DNA from 4 places in the Halomonas sp. SCS19 genome. Region 2 is predicted to be linked to each of the others. Evidence: predicted binding sites of a transcription regulator. Region 2 holds the regulator's gene; each other region holds the start of a gene.
What was found. Region 2 encodes sigma-54, which starts transcription at its own class of promoters, with help from an activator protein. Its sites were predicted from a motif close to TGGCACNNNNNTTGCTNT; they were not measured.
Positions count from the first base shown of each region.

Region 1 (7,277 bases), 3.5 Mb from region 2:
CAACCGAAGCGCAGCAGCGCCAGGTGCGATGGGGTTACGGGGCGGCGTTTGTGGGCTTCGCCTTGCTGGAACTCCTGGTCGCGATGTGGCTTTGGAGGGAGAGAAGGGTGAGAAGGGCTACTCGCCGTTAGGGTGGCGATGGCTGCGTTCAGACCACGTCAATAAAAAAGCCGGGGCTCGATGCCCCGGCTTTTTCGTGTTGCTTGCGGCTAGTCGTTTCTTTCGCCGCTTAGCCTTTTACCGCGTACTGCCAGCTAGGGCCGAGTTCGGCGAAGTCGAGCAGGATTTCCGCTGACTCCTCGACTTCGGCGCGGTCGACGGGCTGTTCCTCTTCGGTCTCTTCGTCGGCCAGGTCTGCGTCGTCGTCGCTTTCGCGGGCGTCGCCCCATTCCTCGAGGGTGTCGAGGCCGAGGGCTTCGCGGCGTTCGTTTTCCAGTGCCAGCATTTCGGCGTCCTGGGCGTCGGCTTCACGCTGACGCTGCTCGCGGTTCAGGCTGACGCTGGTGTGCTGCTCGCGCAGGCGGCTCGCCAGCTCTGCCCGTTGTTCCAGGTAGTGGAAGTTGGGGTGCTCGTCGGCACGCTGCTGGTGGCGGGCGCGCAGGTCCTTCAGGTACTGGCGCGGGGTGCCGTAGCTGCGGTACTGGACGTCGCGCACGGTGTCCCAGGGCAGGGCGTTGTCCAGCGCGCTCTCGCCGATGATCTCGGGGTCGAGCAGGCTCGGGTACATGATGTCCGGCTTCACGCCGCGGTTCTGGGTGCTCTCGCCAGAGATGCGGTAGAACTTGGCGCGGGTCAGCTTGATCTGGCCGTAGCTCAGGTCGTTGAGGGTCTGCACCGTGCCCTTGCCGAAGGTGTTGGAGCCGACGATCAGGCCGCGACCGTAGTCCTGGATGGCACCGGCGAAGATCTCCGAGGCCGAGGCGGACAGGCGGTTGACCAGCACCACCAGCGGGCCGTCATACAGGGTGCCGCTGTCGGTGTCGCCGTACAGGCTGATGCGGCCACGGGCGTCACGTACCTGCACGGTGGGGCCACGGTCAATGAACAGGCCGATCATCGAGTTGGCTTCCTGCAGCGCGCCGCCGCCGTTGTTGCGCAGGTCCAGCACGATGCCCTCGACGCCTTCGGCCTTGAGCTTCTCGACCTCGGCGGCAACGTCACGGGTGGTGGAGCGGTAGTTTTCCTCGCCGGCCTGCCAGGCGTCGAAGTCGACATAGAAGGCGGGCACCTCGATCACGCCGACCTTGTGCACGCCGTCTTCGCGCTGGATCTCGATGACCTCGCTGCTGGCCGCCTGATCCTCGAGCTTGACGGTGTCACGGGTAATGTCGACCACGGTGGAGCGGGTCATGTCCACGGCTTCACCGGGCACTACCTCGAGGCGCACCTCGGAGCCCTTGGGCCCACGAATCAGTTCGACCACGTCGTCCAGGCGCATGCCGACCACGTTGACGATGTCTTCGCCTTCCTGGCCGACGCCGATGATGCGGTCGGCGGGCTTGAGCGCGCCGTCCTTCTCGGCCGGACCACCGGGTACCAGGCTCGCGACCTTGACGTACTCGCCGTCGGCCTGGAGCAGGGCACCGATGCCTTCGAGCGAGAGGCGCATCTGGATATCGAAGGACTCGCCCTGGCGCGGCGACAGGTATTCGGTGTGGGGGTCCACGGTGCCGGTGGCGGCGGCCATGATCAGCCCGAACACGTCCTCGGCGTTGGTCTGCTCGAGGCGATGCTTCTGGGTCTCGTAGCGCTCGCGCAGGGTGTCGATGACCTCGTCGTCTTCCTGGCCGCTGATCGACAGCGTCAGGGCGGCGTTGGCCAGGCGCTTGCGCCACAAGTCGTCTAGGCTCGCCTGGGAGGCGGCCCAGGCGGCATCCTCGCGGTCGAGTTCGAGGCGGCCCTCGCCGTTGAAGCTCATGTCGAGGTGGTCGATCTCGTCGAGCATCCACGTAAGGCGCGCCTCGGCACGATCGTGGTAGCGCTCGTAGAGGTCGTAGGCCCGCTCCAGGGAGCCTTCGAGCATTGCCTCGTCCATGCCGGTACGCAGATCAGCGAACTCATCCACGTCGTCCTGCACGAAGTAGGCACGCTGGCCGTCCAGCACGTCCAGATAACGCTGGAAGGCGCGGTTGGACCATTGGTCGTCCAGCCTCACGTCCGCGTAGTGGCCGTAGCGTAGTGATTCGGCCACCTCCATGGCCGCCTGACGCTGGTCGTCGCCGGGCGTGGGAGTAGCCAGCGCCGTAGGGGCCGCGATCAGCAGGGACAGCGCCAGGGCGCGACCCGCAGACTCAATCAGGCTCATCAATGAAGCACTCCAGGATTCGTGTACACTCGTCGGTCTGACACCGACTCGGTCGGCGGGTCCCTTGGACCGGATTCGCATTGTAGCAGCTTGATGTCAATCCTTGACCCTTGCCGTTGTGCGACATTTAGGGTCAATCCTTGAACCACACTATCATGCAACAGAGGACGCCCATGTCACAGGAGTGCTTGCCAAAGGATGATGCCGGATGCGCCAAAAGGCTCAGTCGGCTGCTTGAGTTTCTTCACCGTTCCCCCAGCCCTTGGCACGCCACCGCGAACATGGCTCAGCGGCTCGAGGACGCCGGCTACCGTCGCCTGTTGGAGACCGATAGCTGGGATTTGGTTCCCGGTGACCGCTTCTACGTGACCCGCAACGATTCTTCGATTATCGCCGTCAACCTGCCGAAGGGCCAGCCGGTCACCAGTCTGCGCATGGTCGGCGCCCATACCGACAGCCCCAATCTCAGGCTGAAGACCCACGCCGGCCAGACCTCGGCGGGCTGGCTGCAGCTTGGCGTGCAGGTCTACGGCGGGGCGCTGCTCGCGCCCTGGTTCGACCGTGACCTGGGCCTGGCAGGGCGTCTGCATGTCCGTCATGCCGATGGTCGCGTCGAGGGCGTGCTGCTCAACGTTGCCGAGGCCATCGCCATCATCCCGAGCCTGGCCATCCACCTGGATCGGGAAGCCAACGACGGCAAGGCGATGAATGCCCAGACCCAGATGGCGCCGGTGGTGCTGCAGGGCGGCAAGGACGACGACCTCGATCGCCTGCTGCTGGCCTGGCTGGAGCAGGAGCACGGTCTGACCGGGGTGAAGGTGCTGGACTTCGAGCTGGGCTTCTATGACCTGCAGCCGCCGTCGCTGGTGGGCGTGGGCAAGGAACTGATCGCCAGCGCCCGCCTGGACAACCTGCTGTCGTGCTTTATTGGCCTGGAAGCGATGCTCGACGCCGACGGCGAACAGGGCATGGTGCTGGTCGCCAATGACCACGAAGAGGTGGGTAGCGCCAGCGCCTGTGGCGCCCAGGGTCCGTTCCTCGCCGACGTGCTCAAGCGGGTGAATGGCCTGGTCGGCGAGGGCACCGAGGAAGGCTATATCCGCCTGATCCAGTCCTCGCGGATGATCTCTTGCGACAACGCCCACGCGCTGCACCCGAACTTCAAGGACAAGCACGACGCCCAGCACGGCCCGAGCCTCAACGCAGGCCCGGTGATCAAGACCAACGCCAACCAGCGCTACGCCACCAACAGTGCCACGGCGGCGATGTTCCGTGATCTGTGCGAGAAGGTAGAGGTGCCGGTGCAGACCTTTATTACCCGGGCGGACATGGGTTGCGGCAGCACCATCGGCCCCATCACCGCAACGGAGTTGGGTGTGCCGACGCTGGACGTGGGGGTGCCCCAGTGGGCGATGCACTCGATCCGCGAGACCGCCGGCAGCCAGGACGTGGAACACCTGACCCGCGCACTGACGGCGTTCTTCAACAGCGCCGAACTGGTGTAGGTCGAGCGCTCGCAGCGCTTGCTGAAAGACTGAAACGACGATAACAGAGCGCCTGGCGGGCAACCGCCAGGCGCTCTGTCGTTGTTGCGTCGGTGTTGAATCGTTGCATTGGAAGGCACAAACAAAAAGGCCCGTCGATCGATGATCGACGGGCCTTTCGGTATCTGGTGGCTACGCCCTGACTCGAACAGGGGACCCCATCATTATGAGTGATGTGCTCTAACCAACTGAGCTACGTAGCCTTTGGATGGCGCCGTATTCTACGGATTGCCGGCTTGTTGTCAAGCACCTGGGCTACGGCAATGGCCCCGGTGACGGCTCTTGTGACGGCTCTGGTGATGGCCCCGATGACGGCTCTGGTGACGGCTCTGGTGACGGCGACGCCAGCGCAGCGCGCTGGAAAGCCGGCTACCACCTGTGTGCCGTGTAGCGCGAGTTCTGTGCTGGCGTGACGGAGGCGGCTGGAAAGGGCGCTACCGCCATGTGGTCGTCAAGTGCGCCAAGTGTTTGAAAAGACGTACTCCCCGCAATCTGGCACGGGCCTTGCCCCGTAGTTGAGGGAAACAACAACAGGCGATCTGGATGGCTTTTCGTGCAGGCCTCGTGCAGGCCTCGTGCAGGCCTCGTGTCGGCTTCAGGCCTTGGCTGTAACGAGGCTAGGCCGCCTCCAGATCAGGGGATCACGCCGGTGGCGAGATCCAGGACCACGACAGGGGAGTCGTTGCCGATGGAGCCCATCGAAACCTTCTACGACGTGATGCGGCGACAGGGGGTCACGCGTCGCTCATTTCTGAAGTTCTGTTCACTGACGGCGGCGGCGCTGGGACTGGGGCCTGCCTACACCGCCAAAATCGCCCACGCCATGGAGACCAAGCCGCGCACGCCAGTGATCTGGGTGCACGGGCTCGAGTGCACCTGCTGTTCGGAGTCGTTCATCCGTTCGGCCCATCCGCTGGTCAAGGACGTGGTGCTGTCGATGATCTCGCTGGACTACGACGACACCCTGATGGCGGCGGCGGGGCATCAGGCCGAGGCCGCCCTGGCCGACACCATCGAGCGCTACAAGGGCAACTACATCCTGGCGGTGGAGGGCAACCCGCCGCTCAACGAGGACGGCATGTTCTGCATCGTCGGTGGGCGGCCCTTCGTCGACCAGCTGCGCGAGACCGCCGAGCACGCCAAGGCGGTGATCTCCTGGGGCTCGTGTGCGAGCCACGGCTGTGTCCAGGCCGCGCGCCCCAATCCCACCCGGGCGACCCCGGTGCACAAGGTCATCACCGACAAGCCGATCATCAAGGTGCCGGGCTGTCCGCCAATCGCCGAGGTCATGACTGGGGTCATCACCTATATGCTGACCTTCGACCGGCTGCCGGAGCTCCACCGCACCGGCCGGCCCAAGATGTTCTATTCCCAGCGCATCCACGACAAGTGCTACCGCCGGCCACACTTCGACGCCGGCCAGTTCGTCGAGTCCTTCGATGACGAGGGCGCCCGTCGCGGCTACTGCCTGTACAAGGTGGGCTGCAAGGGCCCGACCACCTACAACGCCTGTTCGACCATCCGCTGGAACGAGGGCGTGAGCTTCCCGATCCAGGCCGGCCACGGCTGTATCGGCTGCTCCGAAGACGGCTTCTGGGACAAGGGCTCCTGGTACGCCCGGCTGCAGGACGTGCACCAGTTCGGCATCGAGGCCAACGCCGATCAGATCGGCGGCGCCGTGGCCACCGGGGTGGGCGGTGCGGTGGCGGTCCACGCTGCCGTCAGCGCCTTGAAACGTGCGCAGGTCAAGCGCCAGTCGTCAGCCAACAGGGAGGAAGCCTGATGACGCAGATCAACACCCCTAACGGGTTCAATCTGGACAGAAGCGGACGGCGTATCGTCGTCGACCCGGTGACCCGCATCGAGGGGCATATGCGCTGCGAGGTCAACGTGGATGACAACAACATCATCCGCAACGCGGTGTCCACCGGCACCATGTGGCGCGGGCTCGAGGTCATCCTCAAGGGCCGTGACCCGCGCGACGCCTGGGCCTTTGTCGAGCGCATCTGCGGCGTCTGCACCGGCTGTCATGCGCTGGCCTCGGTACGCGCGGTGGAGGACGCACTCGACATCCGCATCCCGCGCAATGCCCACCTGATCCGCGAGATGATGGCCAAGGTGCTGCAGTGGCACGACCACGTGGTGCACTTCTACCACCTGCACGCGCTGGACTGGGTCAACCCGGTCAATGCGCTGAGGGCCGACCCGCGGGCGACCTCGCAACTGCAGCAGTTGACCGGCCCCAACCATCCGCTGTCGTCGCCGGGCTATTTCCGCGACGTCCAGAATCGCCTGAAGACCTTTATCGAGTCTGGGCAGCTCGGGCTTTTCAAGAACGGCTACTGGGACAACCCCGCCTATCGGCTGTCACCGGAGGCGGACCTGATGGCGACCGCTCACTATCTCGAGGCGCTGGACCTGCAGAAGGAGATCGTCAAGGTCCATACCGTGTTTGGCGGCAAGAACCCCCACCCCAACTACATGGTCGGCGGGGTGCCCTGTGCCATCAATATCGACGGCGATCTGGCGGCCGGGGCGCCGCTCAACATGGAGCGGCTAAACTTCGTGCGCGCGCGCATGGAGGAAGCCTTCGCCTTCTCCAGGAACGTCTACATCCCCGACGTCATCGCCATCGCCAGCTTCTACAAGGGCTGGTTGTACGGCGGGGGACTGTCCGCCACCAACGTGATGGACTACGGCGACTACTCCAAGGTCAACTACGACAAGTCCACCGACCAGCTCAAGGGGGGCGCCATCCTCGGCGGTAACTGGAACGAGATCCACGAGGTGGACCCCACCGACCCCGAGCAGATCCAGGAGTTTGTGGCCCATTCCTGGTACCGCTACGCCGACGAGTCCCGTGGCCTGCACCCCTGGGACGGCGAGACCGAGCACCACTACGAACTGGGCGAGGGCACCGTCGGCACCCGCACCCGGATCGAGGAGATCGACGAGGCCGCCAAGTACTCCTGGATCAAGTCACCGCGCTGGCGCGGCCACGCCATGGAGGTGGGACCGCTGTCGCGCTACATCCTCAATTACGCCCAAGGCAATGACTTCGTGATCGACCAGGTGGACTCGTCGCTGGCTGCCCTGAACCAGCTCGCCGGCACACGTCTGACGCCGAAGCAGGCGCTGCCGACCACCATCGGCCGTACCCTGGCCCGCGCCCTGGAAGCCCACTACTGCGCGTCCATGATGCTCGATGACTGGCATGAGCTGATCGCCAACATCCGCGCCGGCGACCTGGCCACCGCCAATATCGAGAAGTGGGACCCGGCGTCCTGGCCCCAGGAGGCTCGCGGCGTCGGCATGGTCGCCGCACCCCGGGGCATGAATGGCCACTGGATCCGCATCAAGGACGGCAAGATCGAGAACTACCAGTGCATCGTGCCGACCACCTGGAACGGCAGCCCGCGGGATCCGGA
Region 1 covers NZ_JAMSHN010000001.1:3,782,291-3,789,567, forward strand. The annotation lists gene NFH97_RS16425 (carboxy terminal-processing peptidase) at 230-2,305, opposite strand; gene NFH97_RS16430 (M18 family aminopeptidase) at 2,479-3,810, shown strand; tRNA gene NFH97_RS16435 (tRNA-Met) at 3,976-4,052, opposite strand; gene NFH97_RS16440 (hypothetical protein) at 4,058-4,240, shown strand; gene NFH97_RS16445 (hydrogenase small subunit) at 4,538-5,632, shown strand; gene NFH97_RS16450 (nickel-dependent hydrogenase large subunit) at 5,632-7,277, shown strand, end outside.
Region 1: the regulator sigma-54 is predicted to act here: its motif matches at 4,343-4,360, upstream of NFH97_RS16445 (hydrogenase small subunit).

Region 2 (7,277 bases):
ATGCTGGGCTCAGGGATGCTGGGCTCAGGGATGCTGGGCGTCGACACGTTCGAGAAAGCGCTCGAACAGAAACGCCTCGTCGTTTTTCAGCGAGCGACTCAGGCAGTCGATGAACTCTCGGCGCGGATAGGTGAAGACCCGCGGCGCCTTGTAGGCATCCAGATCGATGGCGATCACCTCTCCGTCGACGACCAGGAAGTTCTCTGTGTGCAGGCCACGACAGTGGATACGGTCACGGTACAAGGCTTCGAGAATGTCCAGGTAGCGGTTCTGCAGTTCCGGAGAGTCGAGGACCAGCTTTTTAAGCGCGATGCCGTGCACGTTGGCGGTGACCAGACGATAGCGCTCTGCCGACAGGATTTTCGGTGTGGCGATACCCAGTCGCTCCAGTCGGCCGGCGACATAGCGAAAATTGTGGCCGGGGTAGCGCCGGATGCCCAGGCGGTAGCGCCAGCGATCGCTGGTCTTGGGCGTGAAGGTCTTGATGAAGGCGTCCTGGTCCGCGTCGTAGTGGACCTCGGTGTACTTGCCGGTCTGGATTAGTTGCATGGCGTCCTTGGCAGGCAGGGGGTGGCGGTCAAAACAAGGAGAGGTAAGACGTCAGGCGTCTTCGTCGAAGCGTGCGTCGAACAGTGCCTCCAGAGCGTCCAGCACCGCGTCCGCGTCCTTGCCTTCGGCCTCCAGGGTCAGCTCCGTACCGCAGGGGGCGGCCAGCATCAGCAGCGACATGATGTTGGCGGCGTCACCCGAGCGGCTGCCATGGTGGACGGTGACGGTGGCGTCAAAGGGTTGGCAGCAGGTGACCAGGCGAGTCGCGGCGCGTGCATGCAGGCCGCGACGATTGGTCAGGGTCAGGGTGCGTCGGGCCACGCCTAGAGTCCTCCGCTGTCCAGTCGGCGTTGCTGGCCGAGTTCGCGGTGGCGTAGACGGACGCGGGGATGCTGGTCGGCCAGGGCCGAGGCGATTCCCTCGGCCAGGTAGACCGAACGATGCTGTCCTCCGGTGCAGCCCACCGCCACGGTGAGGTAGCTGCGCTGGCTTTGCTGATAGCGCGGTAGCCAGGTGCGCACCCAGGCGAGAATGTCGCGTTTCATGTCGGCGACGTCCTGATAGCGTTCGAGGAAGTCGATGACGCTGGGATCGCAGCCATTGGCATCACGCAGCGATGGTTCCCAGTAGGGGTTGGGCAGACAGCGGGCATCGAACACGATGTCTGCATCCGGCGGCACGCCACGCTTGAAGCCGAAGGACTCCACGGTCAGGCTCAACTGGCCGCTGCGGTGGTCGGCGACCTGTTCGGCGATGCGCGAACGCAGTTCGTGTACCGACAGGCGAGAGCTGTCGATGACCAGATCGGCCAGGTCTCGAATGCCCGAAAGGGCCTTCTGTTCGGACTCGATGGCTTCCGCCAGGGTCATGTCGCTATCACGGGTCAGCGGGTGACGGCGCCGCGTGTGGGAATAACGCTCGAGCAGAATTCGCGCATCACTGGTCAGGTAGACCACCTGGCAGTCGATCGGACTCTGCTTGAGGGACGCCAGCTGGGCGGGGAAGCGTTCCAGCGCCTCAGGCAGGTTGCGGGCGTCGACGCTGACGGCGATACGGCGGGAATGACCGTTTTCCAGCTCGTCCACCAAGGCGCCCAGCAAGGTCGCGGGAAGGTTGTCGATGGCGTAGAACCCCAGGTCCTCCAGGGCCTGAAGGGCCACGGACTTTCCCGAGCCGGAGCGACCACTGATGATCACGAGCTGCATGTCCTGTCTCCTTGGGCAGGCGTCCATTGCTGATGGCCTAGGCAAGGCCGCGATCAGGAGGGAGTGTCGTCCCCTGGCGCCTGTTGGCGGATGGCTTCCTGCAGGCGCTCGTGAAGCTCGCGCTGGGAGCTGGCGTGGCGCAGACGGTGACGTGTGTCGGCGTCGTTCATGACGCCAGCGACCTGGCCGAGCAGGGCAAGATGGGCGTCGTCGGCCTCTTCCGGCACCAGCAGCACGAACACCAGATCGACGGGCTCACCATCGATGGCATCGAAGTCGACAGGTTCCGCGAGTTTGAGGAAGCCGGAGATGGGCGCCTTGCAGTGGGGGTTGCGGGCATGGGGAATGGCGACGCCATTGCCGATGCCGGTACTGCCCAGGCGCTCACGTCCGATCAGCCGACTGAAGACCTCCTGGCTGTCCAGGCTCGGGGTGTTCTGCGCAATGAAGGTGCTGAAAAACTCCAGCACCCTCTTCTTGCTGCCTCCCGGGACATCGAACAATGTGCGCTCGGGAGGGAGAATGGCTTCCAATGTCATGAGAGTCAGCGAATTCCGGCGCCTTGGGCGCGGGCTTGGGATTTTTCCTTGTGCTTGACCAGCTGGCGGTCCAGCTTGTCGGCAAGGGCGTCGATAGCAGCATACATGTCGCCGTCCTGCGCTTCGGCATGCAGGTCGGCACCGGCGGCGTGAAGGGTGCAGGCGGCCAGCTGGCGTTCCTTTTCCACCGAGAGGGTCACCTGGACGTTGGTGATGTTGTCGTAGTGGCGCTCCACACGGGCGAGCTTCTCTTGTACGTAGTCACGCAGGGGATCGGTCAATTCGACGTGGTGGCCGGTGATGTTGACTTGCATGACAGGCTCCTTGCTCTTTCGGGTGGTGGCTTGATTGTAACCCTTTTTCCGATCCTGCAAACCCCCTCGACGCTACGCAGAAAGACGCAGATGTCATGCGAAATTTCAAGTGCTTGCGCTTTCCCGATAACTAGGCTAGCGACGCCGCAGCGCAAGGCCTCAGCGCAGTCGCTTGCGCTCGCTGGAAGACGGAATATTCATGGCTTCCCGGTACTTTGCCACGGTGCGTCTGGCGACATTGACGCCGTCTTCCGCCAGCAATTCCACCAGTTTGCTGTCCGACAGAGGTTTGCGGGCAGGTTCCTTTTGAATCAACGATTTGATCATGGCGCGAATGGCGGTACTGGAATGGGCGTCGCCATCCTGGCCGACCTGGCTCGAGAAAAAATACTTCAACTCGAACACGCCGCGAGGCGTGTGCACGAACTTCTGGGTGGTCACGCGGGAGATGGTGGACTCGTGCATCTCCACCTTGTCTGCGATATCGGCCAGCACCAACGGTTTCATGGCCGCTTCTCCCTGCTCGAGGAAGTCGATCTGACGCACCATGATTTCCCGGCCGACCTTCAGCAAGGTGTCGTTGCGGCTGGACAGACTCTTGATCAGCCAGCGCGCCTCCTGCAGGTGGTCCTTGAGGAACTGGTTGTCCTGGCTCTTGTCCGCGCGCCGAATCAGCGCAGCGTAGTCGGGCTGGATGCGCAGTCGGGGCATTGCATCCGGATTGAGTTCAACGCGCCAGCCCTCTTCGGTGTGGCGTACCACCAGGTCGGGAATGACGTAGTCGTTATCGCTGTCACCGAACTGGCTGCCGGGACGTGGGTCGAGGCTTCGGATCAGCTCGATGACGCTGTCGAGTTGGTCGTCATCGAGTCCTAGCCGGCGCTTCAGCAGACGTCGGTCGCCGCTGGCCAGCGCCTCGAGAAACTGTCTTACCAGTCGTCCGGCCTGGGGCAGCAGGACGGTATCGCGAGGCAGACTATCCAGTTGCAGCATCAAACACTCGCGCAGGTCGCGGGCGAACACTCCGGTCGGTTCGAACTGTTGCAGCCGAACCAGCACCGCCTCCACCTCGGCGAGGGGAGGGGGGCGACGACCGTCTTGCTCGAGCCCCTGGGCGATGTCATCCAGTGTCTGCTCGAGATAGCCGTCGGCGTTGACCGCGTCGAGCAGGCTCTCGGCGATCAGGCGCTCCTGGTCGCTGACGTCGAGCATCGCCAGTTGCCAGCTCAGGTGGCTGTGCAGTGACTGGGAGCTTGCCTGGCGCTCGAAATCCGGCGCCTCGCCACTACCGGCGGGGGTGGTGCCCAGGTCCTGGTAGGTGTCGGACCAGTCGCTGTCCACACTGAGCTCCGAGGGGATCTGATCCGCCCAGTCATCTTCCACGGCTTCCCTGGTCTGCTGTTCGCCGAACTCGTCCTCGAGTTCGAGCATGGGGTTGGCCTCCAGCGCCTGCTGGACCTCCTGGCGCAGGTCCAGGGTCGAAAGCTGCAGCAGGCCGATCGCCTGTTGCAGTTGCGGGGTCATGGTCAGCTGGGTACCGATGCGCAGCTGCAGTGACGCCTTGAGGGCCATGGGTCGGGATCCACCAGTGTTGTCGAAAGGCTTTACCCTAACGACGAGTCATCAGACATGCAAGCATCTTGCCAAGTTGGTGTTTTTTGACCTGTGGGAGGGAGTGAAAAGGTCGATGTGGAACAACTTGGTAGGGGGGGAGGTGCTTCTTTCGAGGGAGGCCCTGTGTGCAAGGTGAGGCCGACCCTTTCGGGGCCGGCGGTTGGATGCTGATGCTGGCAAGTGTTGCGGCCGCTTGATGCGACTGCGGCTGTCGGGCGGCCCTGCGGTCTAAAGGCGGAAGTTCTCGCCCAGGTAGACCTCCTTGACGCGCTGGTTGGCGAGGATGGACTCGGCGCTGCCCTCGGCGATGATCTGGCCGTCGCCGACGATGTAGGCACGATCGCAGATATCGAGGGTCTCGCGCACGTTGTGATCGGTGATCAGGACGCCGATATCGCGGGCCTTGAGTTGACGAATGATGGACTTGATCTCGCCCACCGAGATCGGGTCGACCCCGGCGAAGGGTTCATCGAGCAGGATAAAGGCCGGCTCGGTGGCCAGGGCGCGGGCGATCTCGACCCGGCGCCGCTCCCCGCCGGACAGGCTCATGCCGGGGTTGTCGCGAATATGGCTGACGTGGAAGTCCTCGAGGAGTTGCTCGAGACGTGCTTCTCGGCCCTCGCGGTCGAGGTCCTTGCGGGTCTCGAGGATCGCCATGATGTTGTCGGCCACCGACAGCTTGCGAAAGATCGAAGCCTCCTGAGGCAGGTAGCCGATACCGGCCAGCGCGCGCTGATGCATGGCCGCGCGGCTCAGGTCCCGATCATCGATGCTGATGCTGCCGGCGTCGGCTCTGACCAGGCCGACGATCATGTAGAAGGAGGTGGTCTTGCCGGCCCCGTTGGGGCCCAGCAGACCGACGATGCTGCCCTGCTCGATCGACAGGCTGATGTCCTGGACGACGCGACGCTTCTTGTAGCTCTTGGCCAGATGGCGAGCGTGGAGAGTCTTCATCAGTTTCCTTGGCTTTCCGGCTCGAGGGTCATGCGAATGCGCTGCTCGCCCTGGACGCCCTGGGCGCTGGAGCGGGCCTGGACCACGCGGCGATCGAGGAAGTACTCCAGATAGGCACCGTCGAAGGTGTCATTGGCCTTGTGCAGCTCAGCCTGGTCGATCAGCTCCATGCGGCGTTCGGCCACGTGGTAGATCACCTTGCGGCCCCAGCCCTTGACCACCGGTTCTTCCGGGGATGGCTTCTGCTCGAGGTAGGCACGTGAGCCGGTCGCGGTCGCCAGTGACAGTTGTCCTTGGTCGTTGCGCTGGATCTCGACGCGTTCGCCGGTGAGGATCATGCTGCCTTGCACAATGCGCACGTCGCCGGTATAGACCGCGGTACCGGCGCGATCATCGAGATCCAGCTGGTCGGCCTCCACCTGAATCGGTGCGCTGCGATCACTTTCCAGCGCCAGGACACTGCTGCCGGTGGCGCCGGCGGCCAGGCCAAGGGCCAGGGCAAGCAGGAGGGCGGGACTTGGACGCATCATGGAAGGGGCTCCTTATTGAGGCTCTGGCGGATGATGACCGGTGACATTGTCGGTCAGGCGAGCGGTATTGTCATGGATCCAGGCGTCGAAGCGCTCCCCTTGCATCTGTTGAGGGGGTTGGCGTAGGACGGCTGGCGTTTCGCTCCAGACATGGCCACTGTCGCTGTCGTAGACCAATACCTCTGTATCAAGCTGCCAACGCTCTGCGGGGGCCTCGAGATGGGCGTCGCCCGACAGGGTCAGGGGGTTGCCGTCCGGACCCAGTTCACCGTTGTCGGCGTCGGCGATCCACTCTCGGCCGCTGTCGTCGATCAGCGCAAGGTCCGGCTGGTCCACCCGGGTGACGTCGTCGAGCGGTGTGTGCACAAGGCGTGGCGTATCGATGCGCTGATGGGGGGTGCCCTGGGCATCGAAGCGGGTCAGGCGGGCATCCACCAGGTAGTAGTCGGGCTCGCCGGCCTTGTCATTGGGTACCAGGTCGGGGACGTTGCTCTCGCGGGGGTCGAGCAACGTCAGGCCGCCACCGAGTACCAGCAGCAGGATGACCAGCCAGAAGCGAAAGCCCGGACGCAGTGCGCTCAGTTTCATGTCAGCGGTCCGTTGCTCAGGTAGCTGTCGATGATATCGTCGAGGCGGCCCTGGGCCATCAGCAGGGTGTCGGTGATCTCGCGCACCGCGCCATGTCCGCCGGCAACCTGGGTGACCCAGTCGGCGTGCTGACGAAGGTAGCAGGGGGCGCCTGGCACGGTGATGCCGACCGCACTGCGATGGATGCAGGGCAGATCCGGCAGGTCATCGCCGCAGTAGGCGACCTGGTCGAGGGTCAGGCCCAGCGAATCGCACAGCGATTCAAGGGCGGGCAGCTTGCGCTCGACCCCTTGCTGTACGTGCTCGATGCCGAGTGCTCTGGCTCTCTGGGTGACCATGGGGGAGCTGCGCCCGGTGATCAGGGCTACCTGGATGCCGGCGCGCTTGGCCAGCTTGAGGCCGTGGCCATCCAGGGTGTTGAACGCCTTCAACTCGGAGCCGTCGGCGTGGAAGTACAGTCGACCATCGGTCAGTACGCCGTCCACGTCCAGCGCCAGTAGCTTGATGTGGCGCAGGCGCTCCACCAGTTCCGGCGCGAGGGAGGCGAGAAGCTCGTGAGACATGACGGCGTTCCTTGTAAAGGGATAAATGAGGCTCAGATGACACCGGCGGCCAGCAGGTCGTGCATATGCAGTGCACCGACTGGGCGCTGCTCGTCATCGACCACCGCCAGGGCGGTGATCCGGCCTTCCTCCATCAGCTTGACCGCCTCCGCCGCCAGGGTGGCGGGGCCGATGCGTCGCCCGGGGGTGGTCATCACGTCATCCACGGTAAGCGAGCTGAAGTCCTGATGACGATCCAGGGTGCGGCGCAGGTCGCCGTCGGTATAGACCCCGGCCAGGGTGCCGTCGGGGGATACCACGCAGGTAAAGCCGAGTCCTTGACGGGTGATCTCGAGCAGGGCATCGCGCAGCGGCGAGCCCGACGGCACCGAGGGCAGCCGGTCGCCGGTATGCATCAGGTCGGCCACGGTCAACAGCAGTC
Region 2 covers NZ_JAMSHN010000001.1:236,964-244,240, reverse strand. The annotation lists gene NFH97_RS01050 (BUD32 family EKC/KEOPS complex subunit) at 25-549, opposite strand; gene NFH97_RS01045 (HPr family phosphocarrier protein) at 601-870, opposite strand; gene rapZ (RNase adapter RapZ) at 873-1,754, opposite strand; gene ptsN (PTS IIA-like nitrogen regulatory protein PtsN) at 1,808-2,293, opposite strand; gene hpf (ribosome hibernation-promoting factor, HPF/YfiA family) at 2,299-2,607, opposite strand; gene NFH97_RS01025 (RNA polymerase factor sigma-54) at 2,767-4,179, opposite strand; gene lptB (LPS export ABC transporter ATP-binding protein) at 4,450-5,175, opposite strand; gene lptA (lipopolysaccharide transport periplasmic protein LptA) at 5,175-5,705, opposite strand; gene lptC (LPS export ABC transporter periplasmic protein LptC) at 5,718-6,293, opposite strand; gene NFH97_RS01005 (KdsC family phosphatase) at 6,290-6,856, opposite strand; gene NFH97_RS01000 (KpsF/GutQ family sugar-phosphate isomerase) at 6,889-7,277, opposite strand, start outside.

Region 3 (7,277 bases), 750 kb from region 2:
CCGAGGGCGCGGATATCGAGAATTTCCAGAGGCCGCTGCTCGGCCATGCGTTCGATGCCCGACAACGCCATCAGCCCGCGCGCGTCGGAGCCGAGCAGGGTCGGCGCCATGTAAAGACGCAACTCGTCCACCAGACAGGCATCCATCAAGGCACCTGCCAGGGTCGCGCCGGTCTCCACCAACAGCTCGTTGCAGCCGCCCTCGTCACCGAGCCACTTGAGCAGCGCGCCAAGATCGACGCGGCCGTCGTCGCCTGCAGGCATCTCCAGCACCCGCGCGCCGGAGCGCATCAGCGCGTCTCTGCGAGGGGATTCGCTGCCCTCGACGCAGACCACCAGCGTCTCCCCTGGCTCGCTCAGGCAGGCCGCGGCCAGCGGCATGCGCAGGCGCGAGTCCACCACGACCCTAAGCGGCTGGCGTCGGGCGATGACTTCGGCGTCATCGAGCCCGAGCTGATCGGCACGCACCGTCAGCCGCGAGTTGTCGAAGATGATCGAATCCACCCCGGTGAGGATGGCGCAGCTCTGAGCCCGCAGCCGCTGGACGTCACGCCGAGCCTCGGCACCGGTGATCCACTGGGACTCGCCGGAGGCCATGGCGGTACGGCCGTCGAGGCTCATGGCGAGCTTGAGGCTGACCCGTGGACGCCCCCGGGTCATGCGCGACACGAAGCCGGCGTTCAATACCTGGGCGTCCGCCTCGAGGCAACCGAGCCTTACCTCGACCCCGGCGTCACGCAGGCGTGCGATACCGCGTCCCGCCACCTGAGGATTGGGATCCTGCATGGCTACCACCACCCTGGCGACACCGGCCTTGATCAAGGCATCGCAGCAAGGCCCTGTGCGCCCCTGGTGAGAGCAGGGTTCCAGCGTCACGTAAGCGGTCGCGCCTCGGGCGTGCTCACCGGCAGCCTCGAGTGCATGGACCTCGGCGTGGGGTTCCCCGGCGCGCTGATGGTAGCCGTCGGCCAGATGCTTGCCGTGCTTGACCAGTACGCAACCGACCCTCGGATTGGGCATGGTGGTGTAGCGACCGCGTTCGGCCAGCTTCAATGCCCTGGCCATCCAGGCTTCATCCTGGCCTGCCGTGATGTCCGTCGGATTCATGTGCTCTCCCCGGTGTCGGGCGAGAAACTCGGCTCCTGGGCCAGGCGGTCGATCTCGGCGCGAAATTCGTCGATATCCTGAAACCGTCGATAGACTGAAGCAAAGCGGATATAGGCCACCTGATCGAGGCGCTTCAGGGCATTCATCACCTCTTCACCGACCACCCGCGCCTGGACCTCGCGCTCGCCCCGTGCGCGCAGGTTCTGGCGGATACGTTCCACCGCCGCCTCGATCGACTCGGCGCTGACGGGGCGTTTTTCCAGCGCCCGCAGCATGCCGGCCCGCAGCTTGATCTCGTCGAACACCTCCCGCGAGCCATCGGCCTTGATGATCCGTGGCATGATAAGTTCAGCGGTCTCGTAGGTGGTGAAGCGCTCACCGCAGCCAGCACACTGCCGCCGTCGGCGCACCTGATCACCTTCGGCGACCAGCCGGGAGTCAGTCACTCGGGTCTCTTGGGCGCCACAGAAGGGGCAATGCATAGCGGACAGTCCGGCAGGAAAAATATGTCGCCATAGTGTAACGGCTGAGGCCTGCCCCGCCCAGCGCAATGGCCCAGGTCATCCGCGATTTCAGCTGAGTTGGCACGCCCTGTGCTTGATACTTTCTTTCTAGCCGTCAATGAAATGGCGAGCGCTCACGGGGCAAGGCGCCCCCACGCCTGCGGAGGACACCATGGCAAGCCACCTCTCCCCTCTGGAACCCGACGACTTTCGCCAGCGTGCCGCAGAGCTGCTCGCGCCTCTCTATGGTGCACGCAGCGAAGAGGTCCTGCGCCGTCTGCTGCGCCTGATCGAAGCGCAGGGGGCCGGGTTGAGGCACCGTCATGGTGCACGCCAGACGCTGTGGAGCGAGCAGGACCAGTGGCTGATCGTCTATGGCGACTCGCTGCTGGATGCCGACAAGCCCCCCCTGGCGGTACTCGATGAGTTCCTGAGCAAGCGCCTGAAGACCGTCTTCAGCGGTGTCCATGTGCTGCCCTTCTTCCCCTGGAGCAGCGACGACGGCTTCTCGGTGATCCACTATCGCGAGGTCGACCCGAAACTGGGCGACTGGCGCGATATCCGGCGCCTGGCCAGCCACCATGATCTGATGGTGGACCTGGTGCTCAACCATGTCTCGCGGGAATCGCTATGGTTCGCCGACTATCTCGGCGGCAACCTGCCCGGGCGCGACTACTTCATCGAGATGGACCCCGATACCGATCTCAGCGAGGTGGTGCGTCCGCGCAGCTCACCGCTGCTGGTCCCCGTCAGCACCCGCCGTGGCGTTCGCCACCTGTGGGCGACCTTCTCCGAGGACCAGATCGACCTCAACTTCGCCAACCCCGACGTCTTGATCGAATTCGTCGGCATCCTGCTGTTCTACCTGCAGCAGGGCGCCCGCATCGTCCGGCTGGACGCCGTCGCCTTCCTGTGGAAACGCCCCGGCACCCGCTGTATCCACCTTCCCGAGACCCACGCGGTGGTGCGGCTGTTGCGGGCGGTGGTCGACCACGTCGCCCCCGGCACCCTGATCATCACCGAGACCAATGTGCCCCACGCCGAGAACATCAGCTACTTCGGCCTTGAGCGACAGGACACGCCGCCCGACGAGGCCCATCTGGTCTACCAGTTTCCGCTGCCACCTCTGTTGCTGCACACCTTGACCAGTGGCGAGGCCGGCACCCTGGCGCGCTGGCTCGACAGCCTGCCCGAGCTCCCCGCCGGCTGCAGCTATCTGAACTTCACCGCCAGCCACGATGGCATTGGCGTGCGCCCGCTGGAAGGCTGGCTGGAAGGCCACGAGATCGACGCCCTGGTCGCCTTGATGCAGCGCTTCGGTGGCTTCGTCAGCATGCGCCGGCAGGCCGACGGCAGCGACAGCCCCTACGAGCTCAATATCACCTGGTTCGACGCCATGAGCGGCACCCGGCGCGGCCCCGACCCGTGGCAGGTCGAGCGCTTCCTGTTGAGCCAGCACCTGATGCTGGTGCTGAAGGGTATCCCCGGCGTCTACCTGCACTGCCTGACCGCCACCCAGAACGACCACGACGGGGTCGAACGCAGCGGGCGCCTGCGTTCGATCAATCGCAAGCGCTGGGACCGCCAGGAGCTGGAACCTCTGCTGGACAGCCGTCACACGCCGACCCGCGAGGTGTTCTTCGCCCTCACCCGACGCCTCGAGATCCGTCGCAGGGAACCCTGCTTCCACCCCGATGCGGCCCAGACGGTCATCCCCACACCACCGGAGCTGCTGGCGATCCAGCGCGGCCCCCTGGACGATGGCCGTCGACTGTTGGCCATTCACAACGTCACCGATCGGCCTCAGCCACTGGTACTGGACGGCCTCGACCAGTCCGGCTGGCAGGACCTGCTGGAAGGAGGCGCCTGGCGGCCCGTCGACACCCTGGCCCCCTATCGTTCACTGTGGCTGGTGCGCACCGACAGATAAGCCACCGCGCGCTCGGTGTATCACACAACAGCGCGGCCCTGGCGCTTTCACTGCCCGGCGACGTCAGCGGTCGAACCGATGGCGTTTGCTGCTGTCCTAGTGCGAGTGATTCTCGCTTGTCGCGGGATTCGTCCTACAAGATGCCGGAGAGTAACGACATGCCCCGCCGCCCCCGACTGCCCCGCCTCCCCGACCTGCCCCGCCATCAGCGTTCCTTCATGACCCTGGCGGCGGTGGCCTTCGGCCTGATGCCACTGTCCAGCGTCGAGGCAGAGGACCACCCCGCCCCCATCGAAGCGCTGGAAGAGGAAGGTCTTGAGGTGCACGGTGAATTCGACGCGCCGGGTGGACTCAGCGGCTTCGCCGCCAGCCATCGCGGACAGCCGATGACCATCTTCGTCACCGAGGATGGCGAGCACGCCATCGTCGGCAATCTGATCGATGCCGACGCCAACAATCTGTCGGAGGCGCCGCTGGAGCGCCTGGTACGCGGCCCCCAGGACGAGACCACCTGGCAGAGCCTTGAGGACAGCGCCTGGATCGCCGACGGCGATCCCGACGCCGAGCGCATCGTCTATGTGTTCACCGATCCCAACTGCCCCTACTGCACCCGCCTGTGGCAGCAGAGCCGGCCCTTCGTCGAAAGCGGCCAGGTCCAGCTACGCCACGTGATGGTCGGTATCCTCGACCCCGAAAGTCCGCGCCAGGCGGTCACGATGCTGGCCGCCGATGACCCTCAGGCCGCCCTCCGCGCCCATGAGAGCGGCGATCCGATTGAGCCCATGCGCCAACTGCCCAGAGACCTGGAGCAGCGCCTGCAGAGCAACCACGAACTGTTTCGCAGCTTCGGCATGGTGGCGACCCCGGGCATCGTCTATCGCAACGATGGCAAGCTCGAGATGAGCCAAGGCCTGCCGAGCGAAGAACTGTTCCATACCATCATGGGGCCGGAGCCCGACTGACAGGGTTTATCAAGGCGCTGGCACCAGGCCCCGGGCGGGGCCTGGTGCCAGCGCGATTTAGGCCCTTAGACATCTCCGGCGTTATCGGCCTCCACCGCGCTATATAGCTGTTCGGGCAGGTCCGGCAAGGCCGCCCGCACACGGTTCCAGCTCGGGATAAAGGGCTTCTCCCTGGGGTTGTCGAGAAAGGCGTTACCGGCCTCGATCAGATTGGCGGCAAACAACTCCACCGCCTGCTCCTCGGCGTGACGGTCCAGGCTCAACCCGTTCATGGTGGCGTCGTGGTCGTAGGCCTCGATCAGGTCGAGGGCCAGGCGATAGTAGGTGGCCTTGAGGGTACGAAAGCCTTCCGACGAGAAACCCACACCCTGGGTGGCCAGCTTGCGATAGAGCGCCTTGGCAATATCCAGGCTCATGCGGTTGAGCCCGGTGGCCGCGTCATCGGCGGACACCGGTTGATGCTTGTGGTCGTAGACGTCGGCGATATCCACCTGACACAGCCGATTGGTGGAGTGGTCGCGGTGGACCTCGGACAGCACCCCGATCTCCAGCCCCCAGTCGGCGGGGATACGGATGTTGTCCAGCACCTCGGTACGCATCGAGAACTCCCCCGACAGCGGGTAGCGATAGCTGTCCAGGTAGTCCAGGTAAGGCAAGGGCCCGTGCATGATCTTTAGCGCCCGCAGCAGCGGGGTCACCATCAGCCGGGAGACCCGGCCGTTGAGCTTGCCCTCGGCGATACGCGGGTAGTAACCCTTGCAGAAGGCGTAGTTGAAGCGTGGGTGGGCCACCGGATACATCAGCCGTGCCAGCAGGCCGCGGTCGTAGGTCAGGATATCGCAGTCATGCAGCCCCACCGCGGCGGTGCGCCCGGATGCCTGCACATAGCCCGCACAGAACCACACATTGCGGCCCTTGCCCGGCTGCTGTGGCGCCAGGCCTTCCTCGGCCAGCTGCGCGTCCAGCGCGCTCAGGCGCGGGCCGTCATTCCACAGGATGCGATGGTGCTGGGGCAGGCGCGAAAAGAACTCGCGTGCCCGCAGAAACTGGTCCCGGTCGGCACGATCGAGGCCGATCACGATCTCCGACAGATAGCTCGCCTGGGCCAGCGACTCGACGATGGCGTCCAGCGCCGGTCCTTCCAGCTCCGAGTACAATGACGGCAGGATCAGCCCGAGCGGGCGCTGGCGGCCGAAGCGCTCCAGATCCGCCTCCAGGTCTTCGACCTTGCGCCGGGTCAGGTTGTGAAAGTCGGTGATGATGCCGTTCTGGTGGAAATCGCTCATGCCTCACCCTCCTCGCCCAGCTTGTGATGATCCTTGTCGTCGGCGCCGCCGGCATCTACGCTGCCGGCCTCAGCGCTGCTGGCAGGCCCCGCCGCGTCCTGCTCTCCCCAGAAGTGCGCAACCCCCTCGGCCCAGCCCCTGGGGCCCAGCGCCTCGCTGCGATACAAGCGCGGCTGGCACGGGGACACGTCGAGGCCATGGCGGGCACGAATCACCACCGCCGCATCGGTGGCCTCGAGCATGGCGACATCGTTGGGGCCATCGCCCAGCGACAGGGTCTCGGGGCGTCGGCCCTTGAGCGCCTCGAAGCGGGCGCACAGCCATTGCACCGCCTGGCCCTTGTCGGTGTCGCCGAGCACGTGCCAGAAGCGCCCGCCCCTCGTCATGCGCAGGCCGTCACTGGCCAGGCCCTCGCGAAAGCGCTGCAGCAGCGCTTCGTCGTCTTCCCACAACAGCGGCTCGCTGCCCTCCCGCAGGCGTGCCAGGCGAGCCTCCTGTTCATCCAGACCGGTGAAGGCCACCACGTCCTCCAGCGCCATCTCGCTCATGGTCAGAAAGCGCGCGGACAGCCGCTCACGCCAGATCGCCACCCGCCGGCGAATCAGCCCGATATCCACCCCGAGGGTGCGGATCACCAGGCCATCCGGGCCCGGCTGTCCCTCACGTCGGGCGTGACACCAGCTGGGGGGCAGCGCAATCACCGCGCCGTTCTCGGCGATAAAGGGGCGATCGGCGAGGCCGAGCTGCTGGCGCAGCCCGAGCAGTTCACTGCGGGTCTTGCTGGTCACCGGGATCGCCGCAACGCCGGCCTCACGCAGGGCATCGAGCCAGGGCTCGGCGGGCTTCCAGCCGTAGTCATGGTGGTCGAGCAGCGAGCCATCCAGGTCGGTGAACAGCAGCCTGGGCCCGTCGAAGGCACCGATTCGGGGAGTCGTGCTGGCGTGCATGGTGGGACCTTCGCATCAAAAGGGTTCACCGAGATGCAAAGCAAGGGCTGCGCCAGCGCTCAACAGAGCAACGGGAAAACAAGTAGATGAAGGGAATGTAGACGTCAGCGCAACGAGGCCCCGTCAGGTCCGGGGCGGACGCGGCCGTGCCCGGTGCAGGATAAGGCACCACAATGGTGCATCGACAGCCGACGCCCCGCTGCAAGCACACAGCCCCAGAACGACGACACCCCCGAGAGCGGAGCTCTCGGGGGTGTCTTTGGTGGCCTGAGCGGCGGGTCACCCCGCCGGGCACTCAGCCGTAGACCGGCAGACGGGTGCAGACTTCTTCCACCTTGGCCTTGACCTCGGCCTCGATGGCCTCGGTGGACTCGCCCTTGGCCATGACGTCGAGGATGTCGCAGATCCAGCCAGCCAGATCACCGCACTCGCTCTCGCCGAAACCACGGGTGGTGACCGCCGGGGTGCCGATACGCAGGCCAGAGGTCACGAAGGGGCTCTGCGGATCACCGGGCACGGCGTTCTTGTTGACGGTGATGTGGG
Region 3 covers NZ_JAMSHN010000001.1:991,463-998,739, forward strand. The annotation lists gene ribD (bifunctional diaminohydroxyphosphoribosylaminopyrimidine deaminase/5-amino-6-(5-phosphoribosylamino)uracil reductase RibD) at 1-1,106, opposite strand, end outside; gene nrdR (transcriptional regulator NrdR) at 1,103-1,588, opposite strand; gene NFH97_RS04060 (sugar phosphorylase) at 1,782-3,539, shown strand; gene dsbG (thiol:disulfide interchange protein DsbG) at 3,698-4,501, shown strand; gene NFH97_RS04070 (glycosyltransferase family protein) at 4,567-5,787, opposite strand; gene NFH97_RS04075 (HAD-IIB family hydrolase) at 5,784-6,734, opposite strand; gene glyA (serine hydroxymethyltransferase) at 7,030-7,277, opposite strand, start outside.
Region 3: the regulator sigma-54 is predicted to act here: its motif matches at 1,689-1,706, upstream of NFH97_RS04060 (sugar phosphorylase).

Region 4 (7,277 bases), 530 kb from region 2:
ATGCGACCACGGCTCTTCTCCTCTTCCACCAGACTCTTCAATTCGGGAATACAACTGCCGCACTGGGTGCCACAGGCCAATCGCGCACCGAGCGCCTCGACGCTGTCGTCGCCGGCACGAATCGCCCGCTGGATCGGGGTACGCCCCACCTGATGGCAGCTACACACGATCGGCCCCTGGTCGGCGGCGCCGTCATGACAGGCCGCCAGCACTCGCCGCCGATGCTGCTGCCCCATGGCCTCGCCACGCGCGGCTTCGTCGAAGCGCTCGCACAGCCAGCCAAGCCCCGGCAGTTCGCTGACCGGGCCAACCATCAGCCACCAGCACAGGCGTCCTTGCTCGAACCCCGCCAGGCGCCAGCGACCGCTGGCCGGGTCCTGGGCCACCGGGCCCAGCTCCCCCGGCAACTGGCGTGCGGCCCAGTCGAGCCAGTCGCGTTCGACGCCCGCTTTCTCTACACCCTCTTGCTCAACGGGCTCACCGGCCAGTTGCCAACGCTCTGCCGAGGCTAGCGGGACCCGCGTCCAGTAGTTCGTCCCCTCGACCACCCGCGCGGCCAGGCCCGAACCCTCGGGCGGTCCCTGCTGGGCCAGTGCCCGGGAAACCACCAGTGTCGCCTCCCAGGCGTGCTGCAGCGGCGTGACCGCCACCGCGCCATGCTTGGTCTCCGGCTGGCCAGAAAGCGGATCGACTTCCGGGGCGAACAGGCTCCCCGCCAGTGGCGAGTGACTGAAGCGCGGTGTCCAGTGGATGGGCACGAACACTTCCCCACGGCGCTGGGCGGCAGAGACCCTGACGCGGGCGCGCATCTCGCCGCTGCGCGAGCGGATCCTGGCGAGCCCCTGGTCACACAGCCCCAGGGCCTCGGCGTCATCCCGATGGACCTCGACGAAGGGCTCGGAGCGGTGATTCATCAGTCGGCTGGCCCTGGCGGTACGGGTCATGGTGTGCCACTGATCGCGCACCCGCCCCGAATTCAGCCGCAGCGGAAAGTCGGCGTCAGGCGCCTGGCGCGGCGCCCGCGCGCTCACCGGCCACAACCGTGCCCGGCCGCTATCGGTGTAGAAGCGACCGTTTTCGAACAGCCGCGCGGTGCCTCGTGGTGCGCTTGCCGTCACCGGCCACTGGATCGGAGCCAGATCGTCGTACTCGACCCGGGACAGCCCCACCAGCCCGGAAATATCGAAGGCCCGCCGTCCCTGGTTGTCGAGGCCCGACAAGCGCGCATGCTCGTCGAAGATCTCGCCGGGGTGGCTGTAGGCGAAGGCCTCGCCGAAGCCCAGGCGCTCGGCCACCCGGCACAGGATCCACCAGTCGTGGCGGGCCTCGCCCGGCGGCGGCAGGAGACCGCGCTGGCGAGAGATACGCCGCTCGGAGTTGGTGACGGTACCGTCCTTTTCCGACCAGCCGCTGGCCGGCAGCACGATATCGGCAAGTTCCACCAGGTCGGTGTCGGCCATGCATTCCGACACGATCACCAGCGGACAGCGCTCGATGGCGCGGCGCACCCGGTCGGCATCCGGCAGGCTCACCAGAGGGTTGGTGGCCATGATCCACAGCGCCTGGATGTCGCCGCGCTCGACGGCCTGAAACAGCTCGACCGCCTTGTGGCCCGGCTCCCGGGGCAGCGTCGGCACCAGCGCCTCGGCGGTCCAGAAGCGCGTCAGCCGTTCGATGGCGCCCGGGGTGTGGTAGTCCATATGGGCGGCCAGCTGGTTGGCCAGCCCACCGACATCGCGCCCGCCCATGGCGTTGGGCTGGCCGGTGATGGAAAAGGGGCCGGCGCCGGGCAGGCCAATCTTGCCACCGGCCAGGTGGCAGTTGAGGATGGCCTGGCACTTGTCGGTTCCGCTGGTCGACTGGTTCACGCCCTGAGAGTAAAGCGTGACCACGTGCAGCTGGGTGGCAAACCAGTAGTAGAAGGTCTCGAGGCGCTCGGCGTCGAGATCGCAGGCCGCCGCCACCGCCTCGATGTCCGAGGCCTCGTCCAGGGCGGCGGCAATTGTCTCTTCGGCGCCGTCCACATGGCGCTTCAGATAGACCTCATCGAGCCGTTGGCGACGGGCCATCCAGGCCAGCAGGCCATTGAACAGCAAAGCGTCGCTGCCGGGACGCAGCCCCAGGTACAGATCGGCGATCTCGCAGCTGTCGGTGACCCGAGGGTCGATGACCACGACCCGCATCAGCGGATTGCGGGTCTTGGCCAGACGCAGCCGCTGATACAGCACCGGATGGTTCCAGGCCAGATTGGACCCCACCAGAACCACCAGTTCGGCCTCTTCCAGGTCCTCGTAGTTGCAGGGGACGGCGTCGGCGCCCAGGGTGCGCTTGTAGGCCGCCACCGCTGACGCCATGCACAGCCGCGAGTTGGTATCCAGGTGCGGTGTCCCGAGAAACCCCTTGAACAGCTTGTTGGCGACGTAGTAGTCCTCGGTCAATAGCTGCCCGGACAGGTAGCCGGCGATGGCATCTGGACCGCTGCCCTCGGCAATCGCTCCCAGACGCTCGGCGACGGCGTCCAGCGCGCTGTCCCAGTCGGTTTCGCGACCGTCGACCCAGGGCCGCGTCAAGCGCCCCTGGCCGCCCAGAGTCTCCGCCAGGGCCGAACCCTTGACGCACAGGCGCCCGAAGTTGGCCGGGTGATCCCGATCGCCCTGGAGGGTAACCGACTCGCCATCGCGACGAAGCTCGACGCCGCAGCCGACCCCGCAGTAGGGACAGGTGGTGCCTGTGGCCTCGCCGCCTGCACCGCTGTCGTTCTCCGTGCTGTCGCTATCCGTCCGGGTCATCGCGCTCTCCTGTCGGCCATCTTGCTGCTCTGGCATATCGGCGGTCTCTCATCGGCAGATCATCGCTCCGCTAGCGGCCGGGCCTTGATCGGTCGGGCCTTGCTGCGGCCCAAACGCACGACGCCCATCCCGTCGAGCGAGGCTCGAGGAGATGGGCGTCGTTGCCGGATGAAATCCCGCGCTGGATTTCGTGTGTGCTAGCGCCCGTTGCGGACGAGTTGTCGAACCGGCCCACGCCGCCACCAGCGTCGGGACCCTTCCTGGCTCGGCTTAGTGATGCCCATGGCACCAACAACGGCACTAGCTTTGACAGTAACCAAAGCAAACCCTGTGCCAGAACACCACAATCGCCCCATGCAGTGTGGAATGCCGGTGCCAGCCAATTGAAGCCACGACGTTTTTTTCTGACGTTTACCCAGGCGATGGTGGCGAGAAGACGTCTGACAGATCCCAGGCTCGCACCACAACGAACGATGGAGGCCACCGTTTACGCACCCTTTCGGTGCGCGAGCGCCTGCCCGGTAAATCTGCTGGGGCACGGCGGCGGCTTTGCAGGGGGTTATCTCCCTGACAAAAAACGACAAGATCGAAAATGGAATGCCTTTTGCGCTGACAGGTGCAGAGGCACCCAAGGTGCACCCCTCATCACGTCGACTCGAGCTCTATCGAGCGACAGCATCATCGAGCCACGCCCATGCCCGAACACGACACCTTGAAGGTCCTGCTGGTCGACGACGAGATAGTGCGCGCCGCCATGGTCGAAGAGGCGCTTGCGCTGGACGGACACCAGGTGGTCTGCCGACTGTCAAGCCCGGCCAGTCTCAACGACATGGTGCAGCAGCATCAACCCGACGTGGTCATCATCGACATGGAATCGCCTGACCGGGACACCCTGGAGAGCATGGCGCTGCTGCAGCGGGAAAACCCTCGACCGGTGGTGTTCTTCGCCGACCAGCATGACCCCGAATCGCTCAAGGCGGCGGTGAAGGCCGGCGTCAGCGCCTATGTGGTGGACGGTCTGGCGGCCAACCGCGTCAAGGCGGTCATCGATGTCGCCATCGCCCGCTTCGAAGCCTTTCAGGGAATGCGCCGCGACCTCGACAAGGCACGCAACCAGCTCGCCGACCGCAAGCGCATCGAACAGGCCAAGGGCCTGTTGATGAAGCATCAGAGCTGCGATGAGGAACAGGCCTACCGCATGCTGCGCAAGCTGGCCATGGACCGCGGCCAGCGCATCGCACAGGTCGCCCAGAACGTCATCGACATCCTCAAGCCACTGGAGAAGGGATCATGAGTCCATCGCTGTCTTCTGACGCGGCCAGCACGTCCAGAACTGGCGCGCCGCATCCACCCGAGCTCGCCAGCCTGACCCTGGGATTCGTGCCGCTGCTGGATGCTGCGCTGTTGATCATCGCCCGGGAAGGCGGCTTCTTCGCCGCCCAGGGGGTCGAGGTCAGCCTGTCACGCGAGAACGCCTGGTCCACCCTGCGCGACAAGGTCGCCGCCGGCCTGCTTGACGGCGCCCAGATGCTGGCGCCGATGCCGCTGGCCATGAGCCTGGGGTTGTCCCGCGCGCCTTGTGACACCCTGGCCGCCGCGGTGCTGAGCCGCCAGGGCAACACGCTGGTGCTGTCTCGCCGCCTGGCCGATGCGGTCGGCGCTTCGGTCGACAGCGGGGAGCCCGGCGCCTTCGGCGCGGCCAGCGAACTGGCCCGACGCTTCAAGGCCTCGCTGAAAGAAGGCACCCGGCCACGCCTGGCCATGGTCTACCCCTACTCCTGCCAGCACCTGTTGCTGCGTGACTGGCTGGCCCGCGGCGACATCGACGTCGACAACGAGGTCGAACTGGTCGCGCTGCCGCCCCCGCGCATGGTGGACGCCCTGCGCGAAGGCGAGATCGATGGCTTCTGCGTCGGCGAGCCCTGGGGCAGCCTGGCCCAGCATCGTCAGGTGGGTCGAGTGGTGGCCAGCGGTGCGGAACTGGTGCCGGCGCATCCCGAGAAGGTGCTGGGGGTGACGGCCTCCTGGGCGCGGCGCTACCCGAATACCCTGTCCGCGCTGCTGCGCGCCCTCCAGGCCGCCGCCCTGTGGCTGGACAAGGCGCCTGAGGCCAGACGCCAGACCCTGGCCTGGCTGGCGCTGCCCCCCTACCTCGATGAAGCCGTAGGCCATCTCGACGAGCTGCCGCTGGAAGCCGCCCCGGGCTACCCCTGCATCGGTGAGCGACTGCGCCCCCTGACGGCCGACTTCGAGGGGCTGATCCAGCGGTTGTCGCCGCTGCTCGAGGCTCGCGGGCGACAGCTCGACACCGCCACCCTGGAGGAGTGCTACAGCGCTGTGCATTACGACGCCGCCACGCACCAGTACGGTGCCGACACGCCCTGAGCCCTGCCTGACCGGTGCTGCAGCCCGCCACCATGGCCTGCACCAACAGGCTGTTTTACCTGCACAAAACGTAAAACAGGCATGAAACTTGGATAGCCTGTAGCAAGTGCCGGCGAATGCCGGCGGCGGTCAACGGCGATCGCACCGACACTAGACAAAGACGTCTCTTCACCCTCCGACGCCGGAGGTGTGAGAGACGTCTTTGGCGTTTTTGGAGCCCATGCGATGCCTTATTCCACTGGTCCTTCTGACTCCAGGCCCCGTTCCTCTGGCCTGCCTGACTCAAGGTCCCGTTCCGAAATGACCCAGGCCGGCTCGTCTTCGCCGGCGAGGTCTGATGACGCACGTCTTCCCCACCTGGTGATCGTCGGCAACGGCATGGCCGCGCATCGATTGATCGAGACCCTGGCGGCCCAGAGTGGTGCCCCACGACACATCACCGTGATCGGCGCCGAACCGCACGCGGCCTACAACCGCATTCTGCTGTCGAGCTGGCTGGCCGGCGATGTCGAGCAGGATGGGTTGACGCTGACACCGCCGCATGACCCTGACGTCACGGTCGATCAGCGCCTGGGCGCGCGGGTGGAACGGATCGATCGTACCCGGCGCCTGGTCGAGTGCGACGACGGCGAGGTGATCCCCTACGACCATCTGGTGCTGGCGCTGGGTTCGCGCAGCGCCATGCCACAGATCCCCGGCATCACGCTGACGGGCGTATCAGGCTTCCGCGACCTGGACGATGCGGCGCGCCTGGCCGAAGCAGCAAAGGCTGGCGGCGCGGCGGTGGTGGTCGGTGGAGGCCTGCTGGGCCTGGAGGCCGCCGCCGGCCTCGCCGCCAGAGGCATGCAGGTATGCGTGCTGCAACGCTCACCGCGCCTGATGAACCGGCAGCTGGACGCCACCGCCAGCACCATGCTGGCAAGCGAAATCGAAGGCCGCGGCATCCGTCTGAAGACCGGGGCGCGGCTGGCCGAGATCGTCGGCGATGAGCACGGCCAGGTAGTCGGCGTACGCCTGGAAGACGACGAGCGCCTGCTGCCGGCGAACTGCGTGGTGATCGCCGCCGGCATCACCCCCAACGCCGAGCTGGGCAGGGATGCGGGGCTCGATTGCGATCGCGCCATCGTCGTCGACGACACCCTGGCCACCTCGGACCCCGACATTTCTGCCCTCGGCGAATGCTGCCAGTTCGAGGACACCACCTACGGTCTGGTGGAGCCGATCTGGCATCAGGTCGAGGTACTGGCCAGTCGCCTGTGCGGCGAGCCCTCGGCGCCTTACCACGAACGCGCCTGCGCCACCAAGCTCAAGGTTTCCGGCGTCTCGCTGTACGCCTTCGGCCCCACCGAGGCCGAGGACGGACATGAGGTCCTCAGCTACCGCGACCAGGGGGAATACCGCCGACTGCTGCTGCGCGACGGCCGACTCGAGGGCGCCGTGCTCTACGGCGATACCCGCATGGGCCCCTGGTTATTCCGGCTCGCCGAGCAAGGCCAGCGACTGGACCGAGTGCGCCACTCGCTGCTGCTGGGCCAGGCCGATACCGAGGCCCTGCTGGCGGACGACGCCACCACCGACACCGACTCATCGACCACCGAACAGGATGCCGCCTGATGTCCAGCACAAAGCACAATCTCGCCGCACACAATGCTCTCGACAGCAACGCCGCGGATACCCGCCCCACCCTAGTCGTGGTAGGCAACGGCATGGTCGGTCACCACCTGGTCGAGCAGCTGGTCGAACGTGATCAGCACCGCCGCTACCGCATCGTGGTGTTCGGCGAGGAACGTCATCTGGCCTACGACCGAGTGCACCTGTCGGAGTACTTCAGCGGCCGCGACGCCCAGTCCCTGGCGCTCTCCACCGCCGACTACTACGCCGAGCACGGCATCGAGCTCAAGTTGCACCAGGCGGTCACCGCCATCGATCGCGATGCACGGCGCGTTCACACCGACGCTGGCTACCTCGACTTCGACCGTCTGGTGCTGGCCACCGGCTCCTTCCCCTTCGTCCCGCCGATTCCCGGCAATGATCGCGAGGGCTGCCTGGTCTACCGCACCCTGGACGATCTCGACGCCATTCGCGCCGCCGCCACCACCGCCA
Region 4 covers NZ_JAMSHN010000001.1:767,436-774,712, forward strand. The annotation lists gene NFH97_RS03110 (nitrate reductase) at 1-2,789, opposite strand, end outside; gene cobA (uroporphyrinogen-III C-methyltransferase) at 1-10, opposite strand, end outside; gene NFH97_RS03115 (ANTAR domain-containing response regulator) at 3,484-4,083, shown strand; gene NFH97_RS03120 (CmpA/NrtA family ABC transporter substrate-binding protein) at 4,080-5,174, shown strand; gene NFH97_RS03125 (NAD(P)/FAD-dependent oxidoreductase) at 5,475-6,788, shown strand; gene nirB (nitrite reductase large subunit NirB) at 6,788-7,277, shown strand, end outside.
Region 4: the regulator sigma-54 is predicted to act here: its motif matches at 3,323-3,340, upstream of NFH97_RS03115 (ANTAR domain-containing response regulator).